3 regions of the Flectobacillus major DSM 103 genome follow, and region 2 is predicted to be linked to each of the others. Evidence: riboswitches for the same ligand, from Rfam matches in the RefSeq annotation. Region 2 holds a riboswitch; each other region holds the start of a gene.
The links. Region 2 has a riboswitch for cobalamin ahead of FLEMA_RS73550 (TonB-dependent receptor plug domain-containing protein). Riboswitches for the same ligand answer to the same signal wherever they lie in the genome.
Positions count from the first base shown of each region.

Region 1: another riboswitch for cobalamin. It lies ahead of metE (5-methyltetrahydropteroyltriglutamate--homocysteine S-methyltransferase); the one in region 2 lies ahead of FLEMA_RS73550 (TonB-dependent receptor plug domain-containing protein).
Region 3: another riboswitch for cobalamin. It lies ahead of FLEMA_RS0108560 (TonB-dependent receptor plug domain-containing protein); the one in region 2 lies ahead of FLEMA_RS73550 (TonB-dependent receptor plug domain-containing protein).

Region 1 covers NZ_KE386491.1:1,770,748-1,775,489, forward strand. Annotated here, with positions in the region: gene FLEMA_RS0109270 (ribose-phosphate pyrophosphokinase) at 1-812, shown strand, start outside; gene FLEMA_RS0109275 (50S ribosomal protein L25/general stress protein Ctc) at 897-1,463, shown strand; cobalamin riboswitch at 1,704-1,901, shown strand; gene metE (5-methyltetrahydropteroyltriglutamate--homocysteine S-methyltransferase) at 2,090-4,447, shown strand; gene FLEMA_RS0109290 (GNAT family N-acetyltransferase) at 4,476-4,742, opposite strand, start outside.
Region 2 covers NZ_KE386491.1:4,522,582-4,527,323, reverse strand. Annotated here, with positions in the region: gene FLEMA_RS73565 (PAS domain-containing protein) at 1-224, opposite strand, end outside; gene FLEMA_RS77375 (cysteine-rich CWC family protein) at 238-447, opposite strand; gene FLEMA_RS73555 (Dph6-related ATP pyrophosphatase) at 434-1,087, opposite strand; gene FLEMA_RS73550 (TonB-dependent receptor plug domain-containing protein) at 1,256-3,229, opposite strand; cobalamin riboswitch at 3,360-3,571, opposite strand; gene FLEMA_RS0150605 (GSCFA domain-containing protein) at 3,658-4,620, shown strand; gene FLEMA_RS73545 (DUF4136 domain-containing protein) at 4,710-4,742, opposite strand, start outside.
Region 3 covers NZ_KE386491.1:1,635,340-1,640,081, forward strand. Annotated here, with positions in the region: gene FLEMA_RS0108550 (GH92 family glycosyl hydrolase) at 1-2,225, opposite strand, end outside; cobalamin riboswitch at 2,662-2,866, shown strand; gene FLEMA_RS0108560 (TonB-dependent receptor plug domain-containing protein) at 3,102-4,742, shown strand, end outside.

The DNA.
Region 1 (4,742 bases), 2.8 Mb from region 2:
CACCGAGCTTTGATGAATCAATCAGAGGATGCGATGTTTTCTTGATTCAGTCAACATTCCCACCTGCCGATAACCTGTTGGAATTGTTGTTGATGATTGACGCAGCTCGTCGTGCTTCGGCACACTATGTTACGGTTGTGATTCCTTATTTTGGGTATTCTCGCCAAGACCGCAAAGACAAGCCAAGAGTAGGTATCGGTGCCAAATTGATTGCCAATTTGTTGACTGCTGCAGGTGCTGACCGCCTTATGACACTTGATTTACACGCTGGACAAATCCAAGGATTCTTCGACTTTCCAGTTGACCATTTGGAAGGAACAGCTATCTTTGTTCCTTATTTGAAGTCGCTAGGTTTACAAAACCTTTTGTTTGCTTCGCCCGATGTGGGTGGGGTGGTTCGTACTCGTAACGTTGCCAAGTCGTTCAATGCCGATATGGTAATTTGCGATAAACACCGTAAACGTGCCAACGAAGTTGCTTCAATGCAATTGATTGGTGATGTAACAGGTGCAGATGTAGTGTTGGTCGATGACTTAATTGATACCGGTGGAACTATGTGTAAAGCTGCTCAGTTAATTATGGACAAAGGTGCAAAATCTGTAAGAGCTATCGTAACGCACCCAGTGCTTTCTGGAAAAGCCTACGATAATATCAGCAACTCGGTATTAACCGAATTAGTAGTAACTAATACTATTCCGTTGCAACAAGAATGCGACAAAATTAAGGTACTTTCTGTGGCTGAATTATTTGCCAAAGCCATCGGAAGAATCCGTGACCATGAGTCTATCAGTTCATTATTCATAAAGCACTAAGAATATTCTGAGGTGCAAATTTATTTTAACCGGTTACTAGAAGATAGCTATCATGTGAAAGGCTAGTAACATAATATCACTCAAATGAGAAAGATTGAAATTGTAGGTTTCAGAAGAGAAACCCTTGGTACTAAGTCGGCAAAAGATTTGCGTAACGAAGCTTTAGCTCCTTGCGTATTGTATGGTGGAAAAGACCAAGTACACTTTGCTGTACCATTGATTTTGTTCCGTGACTTGATTTACACACCCGAAGTAGCGGAAGTTGAATTGAACATTGAAGGCGAAATCCGTCGTGCTATCTTGCAAGATGCTCAGTTCCACCCAGTAAATGAAAGTATTTTGAACGTAGATTTCTTGGAAATCGTTGATGGTAAGCCTATCAAAATCGATGTTCCTGTAAAAGTAATCGGAAATGCTCCTGGTGTTCAAAAAGGGGGTAAAATGGTTCAAAAATTGCGTAAAGTAACTTTGAAAGGTCTTGCTGAAAACATTCCTGATTTTGTTGAAGCTGACATCACTGGTTTAGACTTGGGACAAACTATCAAAGTTTCTAAATTGAAAGTAGAAGGTGTTTCTATCTTGAACAACCCTTCAAACCCAGTGGCAACTATCGATATCCCACGTGCATTGAGAGGAAAAATCAACTCTTAATTCACCAAAGTTTCAAACTGATAGATATTCAAAATGCCGTCTCGAATGTATTTTCGAGGCGGTTTTTTGTTGTATTATCTAAATGGTTTTTCTATAAAATTTGGATTTTATGGTATTTGTAAAGATAAAATATCTATTAATCAATTATTTTTTTGTATAAATATCTAAAATTGACACAAAAACCAGAATATATATAAATTGTATTTTATACTCTTCTAACTTTGTCGTATCCTTTTGGTACACATCAATCGGAATATTAGTATCAAAGGCAGCTTTGATTGAAAAAGGAATCGTGTGAAAATCACGAACAGACGTGCTACTGTAATTAACCGTTCAGCCATGAACAAATCGTATGCAAGAATCCATTGTTCTATTCAGAATGAGAAGGAGCGTTACGATGTTATAAGTCAGGAGACTTGCTAATATTCTCAATGACAAAACTCTCACGAACAGAGTATTGGACACGCATTGGTTTTTCTTATTTTATCGGAATGCCATAACCACGCTTCAGGCTTGGCTGGTAGGCTTTTGCCCAATAAGTAAGTAAAATCTGGCTTTCAATTAAACTAGGTGAAGGAATTGGCGTGTGCTAAAATGTTTTTGTTCATTTCTAAACATTTTACAACATGATTACTCACAACCTTGGCTATCCTCGTATTGGTAGCAAAAGAGAATTAAAACGTGCCTCTGAACAATACTGGGCTGGCACTATTACCAAAGAAGAATTAGCATTGGTAAGTCGTCAAATAAGAACACAAAATTGGAAAATTCAGCAAAATGCTGGTATCGAATTGATTCCAAGCAATGATTTTTCGTTGTACGACCACGTTTTGGACACTTCGCTGATGTTAGGGGCGATTCCCGAACGCTATCATGTATTGATTGATGGAATATCGAGTAAGGAACTCGATATTTATTTTGCTATGGCTCGTGGCGTACAAAAAGAGGGCGTTGATATTGTAGCTTCTGAAATGACAAAGTGGTTTGATACCAATTACCACTATATTGTTCCCGAATTTGTTAAAAATCAAAAGTTTTACCGCTATTCTGAAAAGGCTATTATTGAGTTTGAAGAAGCCAAACAGTTGGGTATTCTTACCAAGCCTGTTTTGGTAGGGCCTGTATCGTACCTTTTGCTTGGAAAAGAAAAAGAGGAAGGCTTTAGCCGAATAGATTTATTAGATCAGCTTTTGCCTGTTTATATTGATATTTTACAAGATCTAGAAAGCCGAGGGGCTACTTGGGTACAGCTCGACGAGCCATTTTTAGTGATGGATTTGACCCAAAAAGAAAGAGAGGCTTTTGAAGTTGCTTATCAGAAAATCCGTAAGGCATTACCTCATTTAAAGATATTACTTGCTACATATTTTGAATGTTCTGGCGAAAATATCCATACAACAGTGGCCTTGCCTGTTGATTGTATTCATTTGGACTTGGTGCGTTGTCCTTCACAATTGTCTGATATTCTGGCTATTGATTCATTTGTGGCTTCCGAAAAATTTTTATCGTTAGGTCTGGTAGATGGTCGAAATATCTGGAAAAATGATTTTACAAAATCACTCAGATTTATCGAAAATGCCGTTACAGTATTGGGCGAAAACCGTGTATTGTTAGCTCCTTCTTGCTCGTTATTGCATAGCCCTTGTGATTTAGATTTAGAGAAAAACGAAGCTGTTTTGAGTCTAGAAATCAAAAACTGGATGGCTTTTGCCAAACAAAAACTTTCGGAGGTAGTGGTATTAAGCAAATTGTCAGGAGCATCAACTTTTGCCGAATACACCAATCAATTGCTTGAAAATCAGCAAGCTGTAGAAAGTAGGAAAGTGTCGGCCTTGATTCACCGCCCAGCCGTAAAACAGCGAGTGGCCTCAGTACAGAAAGCCGATTTTAGTCGTGAAAAAAGCTTTGCCGAACGTCAGGCTATACAATTAAAAACCTTGAATTTACCTTTGTTTCCAACTACCACGATTGGCTCGTTTCCTCAAACAGCCGATGTTAGACAGTTAAGGGCAAGGTATAAAAAAGGAGAAATTTCGCATGAAAACTACGTGAAGCAAATAGAGGATGCTATTGCCCTGTCGATTGAGTGGCAAGAAGAAATCGGTTTGGATGTATTGGTTCATGGCGAATTTGAGCGTAACGATATGGTCGAATACTTTGGCGAACAGCTTTCTGGCTATGTATTTACCCAAAATGGTTGGGTTCAAAGCTACGGAAGCCGTTGTGTAAAACCTCCTGTAATTTATGGCGATGTAGAACGTCCTGTACCAATGACAGTACAGTGGTCGACTTTTGCACAATCCAAAACACAGAAATATGTAAAAGGAATGCTTACTGGGCCTATTACGATTTTACAATGGTCGTTTGTAAGAGACGACCAGCCTAGAAAAGATACAGCGTATCAGATTGCCTTGGCGATTCGTGATGAAGTAGTAGATTTGGAAAAAGAAGGTATCAAAATTATTCAGATAGATGAACCTGCCATTCGTGAGGGCTTGCCATTGCGAAAAGCCAATGCCGAAGCTTATTTGAACTGGGCTGTTAATGCTTTCCGTTTGAGTGCTTCGGGGGTAAGAAACGAAACTCAGATTCATACTCACATGTGCTATTCTGAGTTTAACGATATTATCGAACATATTGCAGCCTTGGATGCCGATGTGATTACGATAGAAACGTCTCGTTCACAGATGGAGCTATTAGATGCCTTTGCCGAATTCAAATATCCTAACGAAATTGGTCCTGGGGTTTATGATATTCATTCGCCACGTGTACCAAGTGTAACCGAAATGGAAATTTTGTTGAAGAAGGCCCTAGAAGTAATTCCTGCAAGAAATTTGTGGGTTAATCCAGATTGTGGTTTGAAAACCAGACATTGGGAAGAAACTGAAAAAGCATTGAAAAACATGGTTGCTGCAAGCGAAAACCTGCGTGAATTGCATGGTTCAACTCAGTCGGTAGCCGACTATGATGGCTTTTCGTTATAAAAGATAGTTACTTAGCCTCCTCAAAAGCCTATTGGCCTGTTGAGGAGGTTAAGTGATACCAAGTGGTTGGGCTGTCGTCAAAGCTGAAAATCTCTTTGAATTGAAAGCCCAATTTTTCAAGAATATGTCGTGAAGCGGCATTGTCTACATCAGTAATCGCAAATATTTCGTGGAGTTGCATTTGCTGAAAAGCATAATCAATAATAGCCCTACATACCTCAGTGGCATAGCCCTTGCCCCAGTGAGCTTGTTGAAAGCGATAGCCCAAATCATAATAATTGATATGGTGATTGGT
Region 2 (4,742 bases):
GTTATAACAATAGCATGGCTAGGATTTTGGATAAATTCTCGGAATGAATATAGGTCAAAATTCCAGTGATATGTTTTGTATTTCTTCACAATACAATCGTATTCAAGCAGTATATCTTCTCTCAGCTTTGCAGGGCGACGCATAAATTCAAGACCAATCATTAATGGAAAAGTACGATTTACCTCCACAAAGGTGTCACACGAAGATTTTGTACTTAAACACATGGTATTCGGGGATTCAAAGGGTTAAAATATTTCTTTTTAATTTTTCTATACAATTATTACACAAGCATTGCCCTTGGTATCGTTCTAAGGTAATTTTTCGGATAATCTGGGTTTCTTCGTAGCTAAGATGTACTTTTTGACATTCACAAGAGGCTATTTCATCTACTTTACATTCAAGCCCTTGCTGACAATGTGGGCATTGGTTGGGCTTAGTTGTATCCATCTAACAGTTGTAACTCTAAAAAGTGATAATTGTTATGACTAAGTAGTTTTACGGGCTCTACGTTTATGGTTTGCTGAAATAATGGACAGTCTAACACAAGGGTATGAAACTCGCCATTTTCGCCACAAACATCTACTCCTTTTCTTTCTAGTTCGAGCAGGGTTTGTTCGTTAAGAGTTTTTCCCAAAAAGCAAGATCCCAATTGGGCATTACAAGAAACAATAATGGCTTTTAGCCCCGAATCTATCATTTTAAATACCAATTCTTTACGGTCTTGTTGCCATAGTGGCAAGTGGCCCTGAATATTGGCTTCATTACAAACCATTTCTTCCCAAGCTCTATGGGACTCCAAGTCAATATCGCCAAAAACAGCATCGGTCAAATTATATTGTTTGGTAAGTTGCTGTAACTGATGGATATACTTGGCTGTGTATTCGTCCCAAGTTGTTTCGATAAAGGCTATATCACATCCGATTGCTCTTGCCTGAGCCATTAGTATTTCTTTAGATAACCCATGCGATCTAGACCTGTCGCCTCGTTCATTGAGTGTATTGAGCAATACCTTTGGCTTGGTGGGCATTTGCATTAGGGCAAAGCACGAGTCTTTTCCACCCGACCAAGAACATATTAAATTCATCATACTAATATTTTTATTAACAAGTAAGTATGTAGATAGCAAGGCATATTTTTGATTTTAAAGACTCACTATCTATAATATTTATAAAACAAGTTTAATAAGAATTGGCAAGTATTCATAATCTACACACTCTTTTCTGTATCATATCGATTTGACGTTCAATCAACCCACTCATTTACTCAGGTTGATACTCAGCCCTACTGTAGCATTGAATTTTCGGGATTGGTAGCCTGTAACTTCTACAAAGCTTGTGTCAAATACATTTCTGACATCGGCAAAGATTTTCCAATTTTTATCAAATTTATATTCGGCATAAAGGTCGAGTAGATGGTAGGCTTTCAAATCTAGGCTCACAACCTTAAATACATCGTTGTCATAATAGTTATCTTTTCGTTTGCCAATCATTCGAACCGTAGCGTTGATAACTAACTTAGAAGAAAGCTGATGCCCCAACACAATATTCATTGCATTGTTGGGTCTACGAATTAGGTTTTGGTATGTTGTATCTTTGCCCGAAGCCAATCGAGTTGTTAATTCGCCTATTTGATGTGTATAATTGGCCGACAAGCTCCATTTTCGCCATTGTGCCTTGGCATCTAATTCTAAGCCACGGCTCGATTGTTGATTAAAATTAATATACTGTCCATAAGGGTCAACATTGATAGATTGAAAAATAATCACATCGTTTACTTTGGTATTAAAATAAACCGCTCTGATATAACTTTTTTGGTCTTTGCTAAATAGCTGTACACCAGCTTCCAATGTTGTCGACTTTTCGGGTTTTAAATCCAAGTTACCATAAGGAGAATACAGTTGGTAAAGCGTTGGAGCTTTGAAGCTCGACGAAATATTGGTTAGTACTTTTACTTGCTGATTTAGTAGAATATATGGATTGATAGTATAGGTAAAATTAGTACCATACAATGAATGTTTGTTATAACGCCCTCCTATTTCGGCCCCAAAAATCCCTAATTGGGTTAGTGATAACGACGAATAGGCACTCCAGATATTGATTTTAGCCAAATCATCAGATAGTTCGGGTTGCTGGTAAGGCCCATATTCACTTACCGAAAAATAGCTTTCATTCATATTTTGTCGGCGGTAATCTGTACCAATCAACAAATTGGCTTTTTTCGTGAGGTTCAACGAGGTATATAATTCAAAAAAATTGGTTTTGGCTTGGTAAATACTTTTCGAATATTTGTCAAAAGCATCGGGAGCTACAAAGCTAGAGTCGTTGATATAGCTTCTTTTGATGGTATTGAGATGTGTATTAAAATACCATGTTAGGGATTTTAAAGCATAAATAGCTCCAATTCCTAACTGGTCACTTTTGCTGGTGGCCACAAAATCTTTGTCGTCGCTAAATGACCCATTGTCGATGTCGGCACGATAGGTTTCATGGGTATAATATATTTTTGAGCTAAATTGTTCTGTCCATTTTTGATTAGACTGTACCCTAAAAGCATCCTGATTAAAGCTATCTTTTTCATTGGTATTTTCGCCCGTTTTGGTAGAAGCTTGCGAAAATCCCTTTGAATATAACTTGGTATAGTTGACCGAATAATCTAGTTTTTTTGACAATGCACCGTCGATACTCAAAGCCCCTTTCCAAGTTCCAAAACTCCCTGCTGTCAGATTAGCCCCAACGGCATAACTTTTATCGGTATTTTTTTTGCGAATAATATTGACTACCCCCGCCACAGCATCCGAGCCATACAAAGTAGACTGCCCTCCTTTTAGGATTTCGATTCGCTCTATTTGGTCGATTGATACCAAATTCAAATCAAAATAGTTGCCAATAGTCGAAGGGTCGTTGAGGGGTACGCCATCTATCAAAACAAGAGCATACCCATTACTCATTCCTCGTATGCTAATTTCTTGATTTGAACCCAAGCTCTGCTGCGAGCCAACCACCTGCAAGCCCCCTTGCTGATTAAGTAATTCGGTGAGGGTTTTACCGCTATTTCTTTCCAATATCTCCTTACTAATTACTGTCAATACCTTCCCTGTTTGTATCTGTTTTTGAGATACCTTATTGGCTGTAACTATTACTTCGTCGAGGTTTTGATTGGCTTGTTCTTGGGCTATTGCTGCCGATACAAAACAAAAAATACAAGAAAGAACACCTAAAAATTTAAACATTGAATGATTATATTGCTTTTCACATGTTTTTGTTGGAATTAATACATAGGTATACTCCAGAAACAAAAGTATTTTGTGAAAAATGAAAAGAAAAGCGAACGCTCGGACAGGATTCATCCACCGTAAATCATCCCAAGAATAGACCAAGGTAGGTCTCCTGACTTATTTCATCGATTTCCAGCCTTCCCGCCTACAAATTTGGCAGTGGCAATGAGGAATGAATTCGACTTTTGTATGAAACTTACAGTTGCGGGGACAGTCCAGGTTTTGCACCTAATTCCCTATTAAGCTTTGAAACTTCGTAGCAATGAAGCATAAAGCACCTTAATCTAATACAAAGGTAATTAATTTGAATAAGCAAACACTAACATCCATGCAGGTCTATTTGCTAAGTATCTATATTTGTAGCTCAATTATCAAACACAATCATGGAATTCAGAACCAATATCAAGCTCAAGAAATCGGCCAATCAACTTTCATTGCAGTCGCGTGTGCTAACAATCGGCTCGTGTTTTGCCGAAGTCGTTGGAAATCAATTGAGCCATTACAAAATACAGACACAGGTCAATCCTTTTGGTACTTTGTTCAATCCTATGTCTATTTTCAAATTACTCAATAAGCAATACACACAGGCCGACGAGCGGTTATTTGTCCAGCATTCGCAAACTTGGTTTCATTATGACTTTCATTCGCAGTTTTTTGGTTCTACACAAGAAGAACTACGCACCCAACTAAATACTTTTTTGAGCCATCAATCCTTAGCTCAGTACGACTACCTGTTGATTACTTTTGGTACATCGTTTGTTTACAAAATGTTGACATACCCGACGTATGTGGCCAACTGCCACAAAATGCCAGCCTCATTATTTGAAAAAGACCTCCTTAGTGTCAAGAGTATCTGTAAAGGTTTTGCCGAGCTTAACCAACAGTTATTGGCTATCAATCCTGATCTAAAGATTATCATTACGGTGTCGCCTGTTCGACATACCAAAGACGGTATTCCCGAAAATCAACTATCAAAATCTATCCTCCGAACAGCCTGTCATTACTTGAGTACCGACTACCCTAATGTTGAATATTTCCCTTCTTACGAAATAATGATGGACGATTTGCGTGATTATCGTTTTTATAAAGCCGATATGATTCATCCTAATGAAGTAGCTGAGCAGTATATTTTTGAGCAGTTTGCGAAGGTTTATTTCAATGAAGAGCTTCACAAATTTGTACCAAAATGGCAGCAAATTCAGCGAGCTTTAGCTCATAAGCCTTTCAATAGCCAGTCTGAGGCTCATCAAAAATTTCTTAAAAATCTTCTTGATGAACTTAACTCGATAAGTCATTTGGTAGATATTTCTTTGGAGAAATACATGGTAGAAAAACAGCTATTATAAATGCCAAAAAAAACCCCAACGGATGGTTGGGGTTATCAGAGCTTCAAAGTTAAATAGTTATGCGAGATTTAGTTGAGTAAAAACTGGTACTAATTACGTAAAGCCACATATTGATGAGCCCT
Region 3 (4,742 bases), 2.9 Mb from region 2:
AAGTCAATCACTGCTCCCTTTTGAAGAGCCGAGTGGCTAAGCCAGTTTTTAGAATAAGGCTGACCATTCAGTTTTACGGCTTTGATATAACGATTGTCTTCCGAGTTTTGTGGAGCATTGATTACCACCATTTTGCCATTTTCCAACTGTAGGGTTATCTTTTTAAATAAAGGAGCACCCATAACGTACTGGTCTGTACCTGGACAAACAGGGTAGAAGCCCATTGCCGAAAATACATACCAAGCCGAAGTCTGACCGTTGTCTTCGTCGCCACAATAGCCGTCGGGAGTTGGCTGGTACATTCTGTTCATTACCTCACGCACCCAGTATTGGCTTTTCCATGGCTCGCCAGCGTAGTTATACAAATAAGGCATGTGTTGAATAGGCTGATTACCATGAGCGTAGTTACCCATATTCATAATTTGCATTTCACGGATTTCGTGAATAACAAACCCATAATAAGAGTCGTCAAAAACAGGAGGTACAACAAATACTGAATCCAACATTTTGACAAATTCTTTTTTGCCTCCCATCAAGTTAGACAACCCATTAATATCATGAAAAACGCTCCAAGTGTAGTGCCAAGAGTTTCCTTCTGTAAAGGCATCGCCCCATTTGAAAGGATTAAATGGCGATTGGAAAGTACCGTCGGCATTTTTACCACGCATTAATTTATGACTTGGGTCAAATACATTTCTGTAGTTTTGGCATCTTTGGGCAAAACGGTCTATTTCGCTTTGTCGGCGTTTTAGGGCTTTGGCAAGCTGGTACAAACAAAAATCATCGTAGGCGTATTCGAGTGTACGAGCAGCATTTTCGTTGATTTTTACGTCGTATGGCACATAGCCCAATTTATTATAATACTGTACACCCTTGCGGCCAACCGAGCTAAGAGGGCCTTCTGTTTCTGAGTTTTTCAATAAGGCTTCGTACAAAGTATTAATATCGAAGCCTCTAACACCTTTCAAATAAGCATCGGCAATAAGCGATGCCGAGTTTGAACCAATCATACAATCACGGTGGCCGGGGCTTGCCCATTCAGGCAAAAAGCCACTTTCTTTGTAAGCATTGGCCAAGCCTTCCATAATTTGTGAATTTAGGGTAGGGTGCATCAGGTTGAAGAAAGGAAATACTGCCCGGAAAGTATCCCAAAAACCATTGTCGGTAAACATATAGCCTGGCAAAATTTTTCCATTATAAGGGCTATAGTGAACTACTTTTCCTTGGGCATCTATTTCATGGAATTTTCTAGGAAAAAGCATTGTACGGTACAAACACGAATAAAATGTACGGGTTTGGTCTACGCTACCGCCTTCTACCAGCATACGGCTAAGGGCTTTATTCCAAATATCTTTGGCTTTTTGCTTAACGGTATCGAACGAGTCGTTGCCAATTTCCTGCAAATTACGTTCAGCTTGTTCGGCACTAATAAACGACGAAGCTATACGAGCATGTACTTTTTCGCCAGATTTAGTTTTAAAACCAATAACCGCCCCAACGTGGTTGTCGCTGAGTGTAAGTGTATTGGACAACAGTTCTTTGGGTTTCCAAACGGCTTTAAAACTAAAAGATTTGTCAAATTGGATAATAAAATAGTTTTTGAAATTATCGGGTACGCCTCCACTATTTTTGGTAGTATAGCCAATAATAGTATTTTTTTCAGGAATAATCTTGATAAAAGAACCCTTGTCGAGGGCATCGATAACCACATACGAGCTATCAGATTTGGGAAACGTAAATCGCATCGAAGCCGCACGCTCGGTAGGGGCTATTTCGGTAGTAACATCGTGGTCGGCCAAATACACGCTGTAGTAGTAGGGTTTTGATACTTCTGCTTTGTGCGAAAACCAGCTAGCACGTTCGTCTTCTTGAAAACGAATTTTACCTGTAATAGGCATAATTGCAAACTGGCCGTAGTCGTTTATCCACGGGCTAGGCTGATGCGTTTGCTTAAAGCCCCTGATTTTGTCGGCATCATAAGTATAGGCCCATCCATCGCCCATTTTGCCAGTTTGTGGCATCCAAAAGTTCATACCCCAAGGCAAGGCAATTGCAGGGTAGGTATTTCCAGTGGAAAGGCTTGGCTTTGATGCAGTACCCATCAGCGGGTTAATCCATTCTACGGGGTCGGTTACTTTGCTAACATACTGGGCTTTGAGCGGTACAGCAAAAATAGCAAAAATAAAAAGGGTTAAAAGTTGGTTTTTTCTAAGAAAATTGGACATTTTTAAAAGAATTTCAAGTAGGGTGAAAATAATTTATTCAGATAAAATTATGCTAACCTATCAATCGGTATTCAAAAGGATAAATATAGGAGAATAATTTGAAAAGCTTATCAGCATCTGTGTCTGGCAGGGCTAATAAATAATCCTGTAGCAGCAAAATAACCTGGAGAAGTACTACTTTACAATTGAATTTAATGTGCTCATTAAGAACCAATACCAAATAATAAAAATAGCTATTTAAACACGATTTTGAGTATAAATACTTATTTTATATCTAACTATTTATACTCAAATTTGCATTATTAAAGTGCTTTTGTCGAATTGAAACAAGACTTTACAGAACCACCTTTGTGGTTATCATAATAATATTTGGTGTAGTTTGGATAGCGTAACCTATAAAGGTGTACGCTATTTTTTTTTGTGATAATTCATTTGTACTTTTGCGACAGTTTCTGGTGCTTTATGTTTATTTCATGATAAACCTCAAAGCTTAATAGGGAATCTGGTGCAAAACCAGAACTGTCCCCGCAACTGTAACACTCATTATTGTCAACTCATCCCTCATAACCACTGAAGCGTTTTCGGGAAGGTTCGGGTTTGACGAGTGAAGTCAGGAGACCTGCCAAAACCATTCTTGATTTGAGCTTACGGAGGATGAGCAAAGGTTGAGCGTTCGCATATTTAGTTTCACTTTTTCTTTTTTACAAATCATCACTTCGTAGTGATACAACGCAATAAATTCAGTTCCCGACAGAAGGGATTGGTTTGGGCTAACAATATGCCTTTAGGGGCTGTTTTGGAGCAAATATCCCAATCGTTTGGTCGAAAGAATGATTTTTTTCGGGTAAAATAGAAAAATGGAATTTCCCATTTCTCATGTTTATTCAGTCAAAATTTTTCAAAAACAGTACATTAGTCCTTTTGGGTTTGCAGGCTTCTCAGGCTTGGGCTCAACAAGAAAAACCCGCTAGCTTATTGGATGAAGTGGTAGTAACCACTAGCAAATACCCACAAAAGCAGTCGCAAACAGGTAAAGTAGTTACTATTATTTCGCCTGAGATTATTCAAAAAAGTAGTGGCAAAACCATCGGTGAGTTGCTCAACCAGCAGGTTGGCCTAACCGTAATTGGTTCGCAAAATAATTTAGGAACAAACCAAGATATTTATCTAAGAGGTGCAGGAAGTGGTTATACCCTTATTTTGTTGAACGGAACGCCTATTTACGATCCTTCTAGCTCGTCAAATGCTTTTGACATCAACCTTATTCCTCTCGACCAAGTTGAGCGTATCGAAATCCTTAAAGGTGGCCAATCAACCTTGTACGGTTCGGATGCTATTGCTGGGGTTATCAATATTATTACCCACAAACAACAAACTCAGCCAATTAAAGCCAATATTGCTGTAGCAGGCGGAAGCTACGACACCTACAAAGGAAATGTAGGCTTGAGTGGTCATGCCAACAAAACCAACTATTCGGTACAATATGGCTATTTGACTTCTAAGGGCTTTTCGGCTGCCAAAGAACCTACAGGAGTTACTGGTTATGACCGTGATGGAATCAATCAGCATAATTTCAATGCTTTTGTAGAGCAACAACTTACTCAAAAACTCACTTTAAAGCTTAATGGGGCATTTAATCGTTATAAAACAGACTTAGATGCAGGGGCTTTTAAAGACGAAAAAGATTATACATTTACAAGCAAAAACGTATTGTGGGGCGGTGGTTTGGTGTATGAGTTGGGCAAAGGAAAGCTTACTGTAAACTATAACCAAAATACTACTGAAAGAAAGTATCTCGACGATTCTGTTCATGTAGAAAAAGATGCTTTTAATAAATTCTCGGATGGTTTTTATAAGGGTAATGCTCAATTGCTAGAAGCGTATGCCAATTTTGGACTTAACAACCATGTAGAATTGTTGGTAGGAGCCGAAAACCGTTGGCAAAATACCGACCAAACGTATTTGTCTATCAGTGCTTATGGCCCTTACGAAAGCCCTGCAATTAATTCTTCAACGGCCAAAATCAAATTATTTAGTGGCTATTCTTCATTGACGTTCAAAAACCTAGGCATTTTTGGGGCAGAGCTTGGCGGTCGTTACAATAATCACTCTATTTATGGCGATAACTTTACTTATAATATCAACCCATACATTTTAGTAGCTAATCAGCTCAAGGTGTTTGGTACGTATTCATCTAGCTTCAAAGCCCCTTCTTTGTACCAATTGTTTTCGCCTTATGGTACGCCCGACTTGAAACCAGAAGTAGGTAAAACGATAGAATTTGGTTCGCAGTTTTTTACCAGCGACCATCGTGGAAATGTCAGAGTGGTGTATTTTGACAGAAAAGTAAAAGATGTCATTGCCTATATTTCTATCAATCAAGACCCTTGGGGACGATATGTGAATTTCAACGAACAAAAAGACCATGGCTTGGAGGTTGACGGACAGTACTCAATTGGAAAAGCTACTCTTATAGCCAATTATACGTATGTAGATGGAAAGGTTTTGGCAAGAATG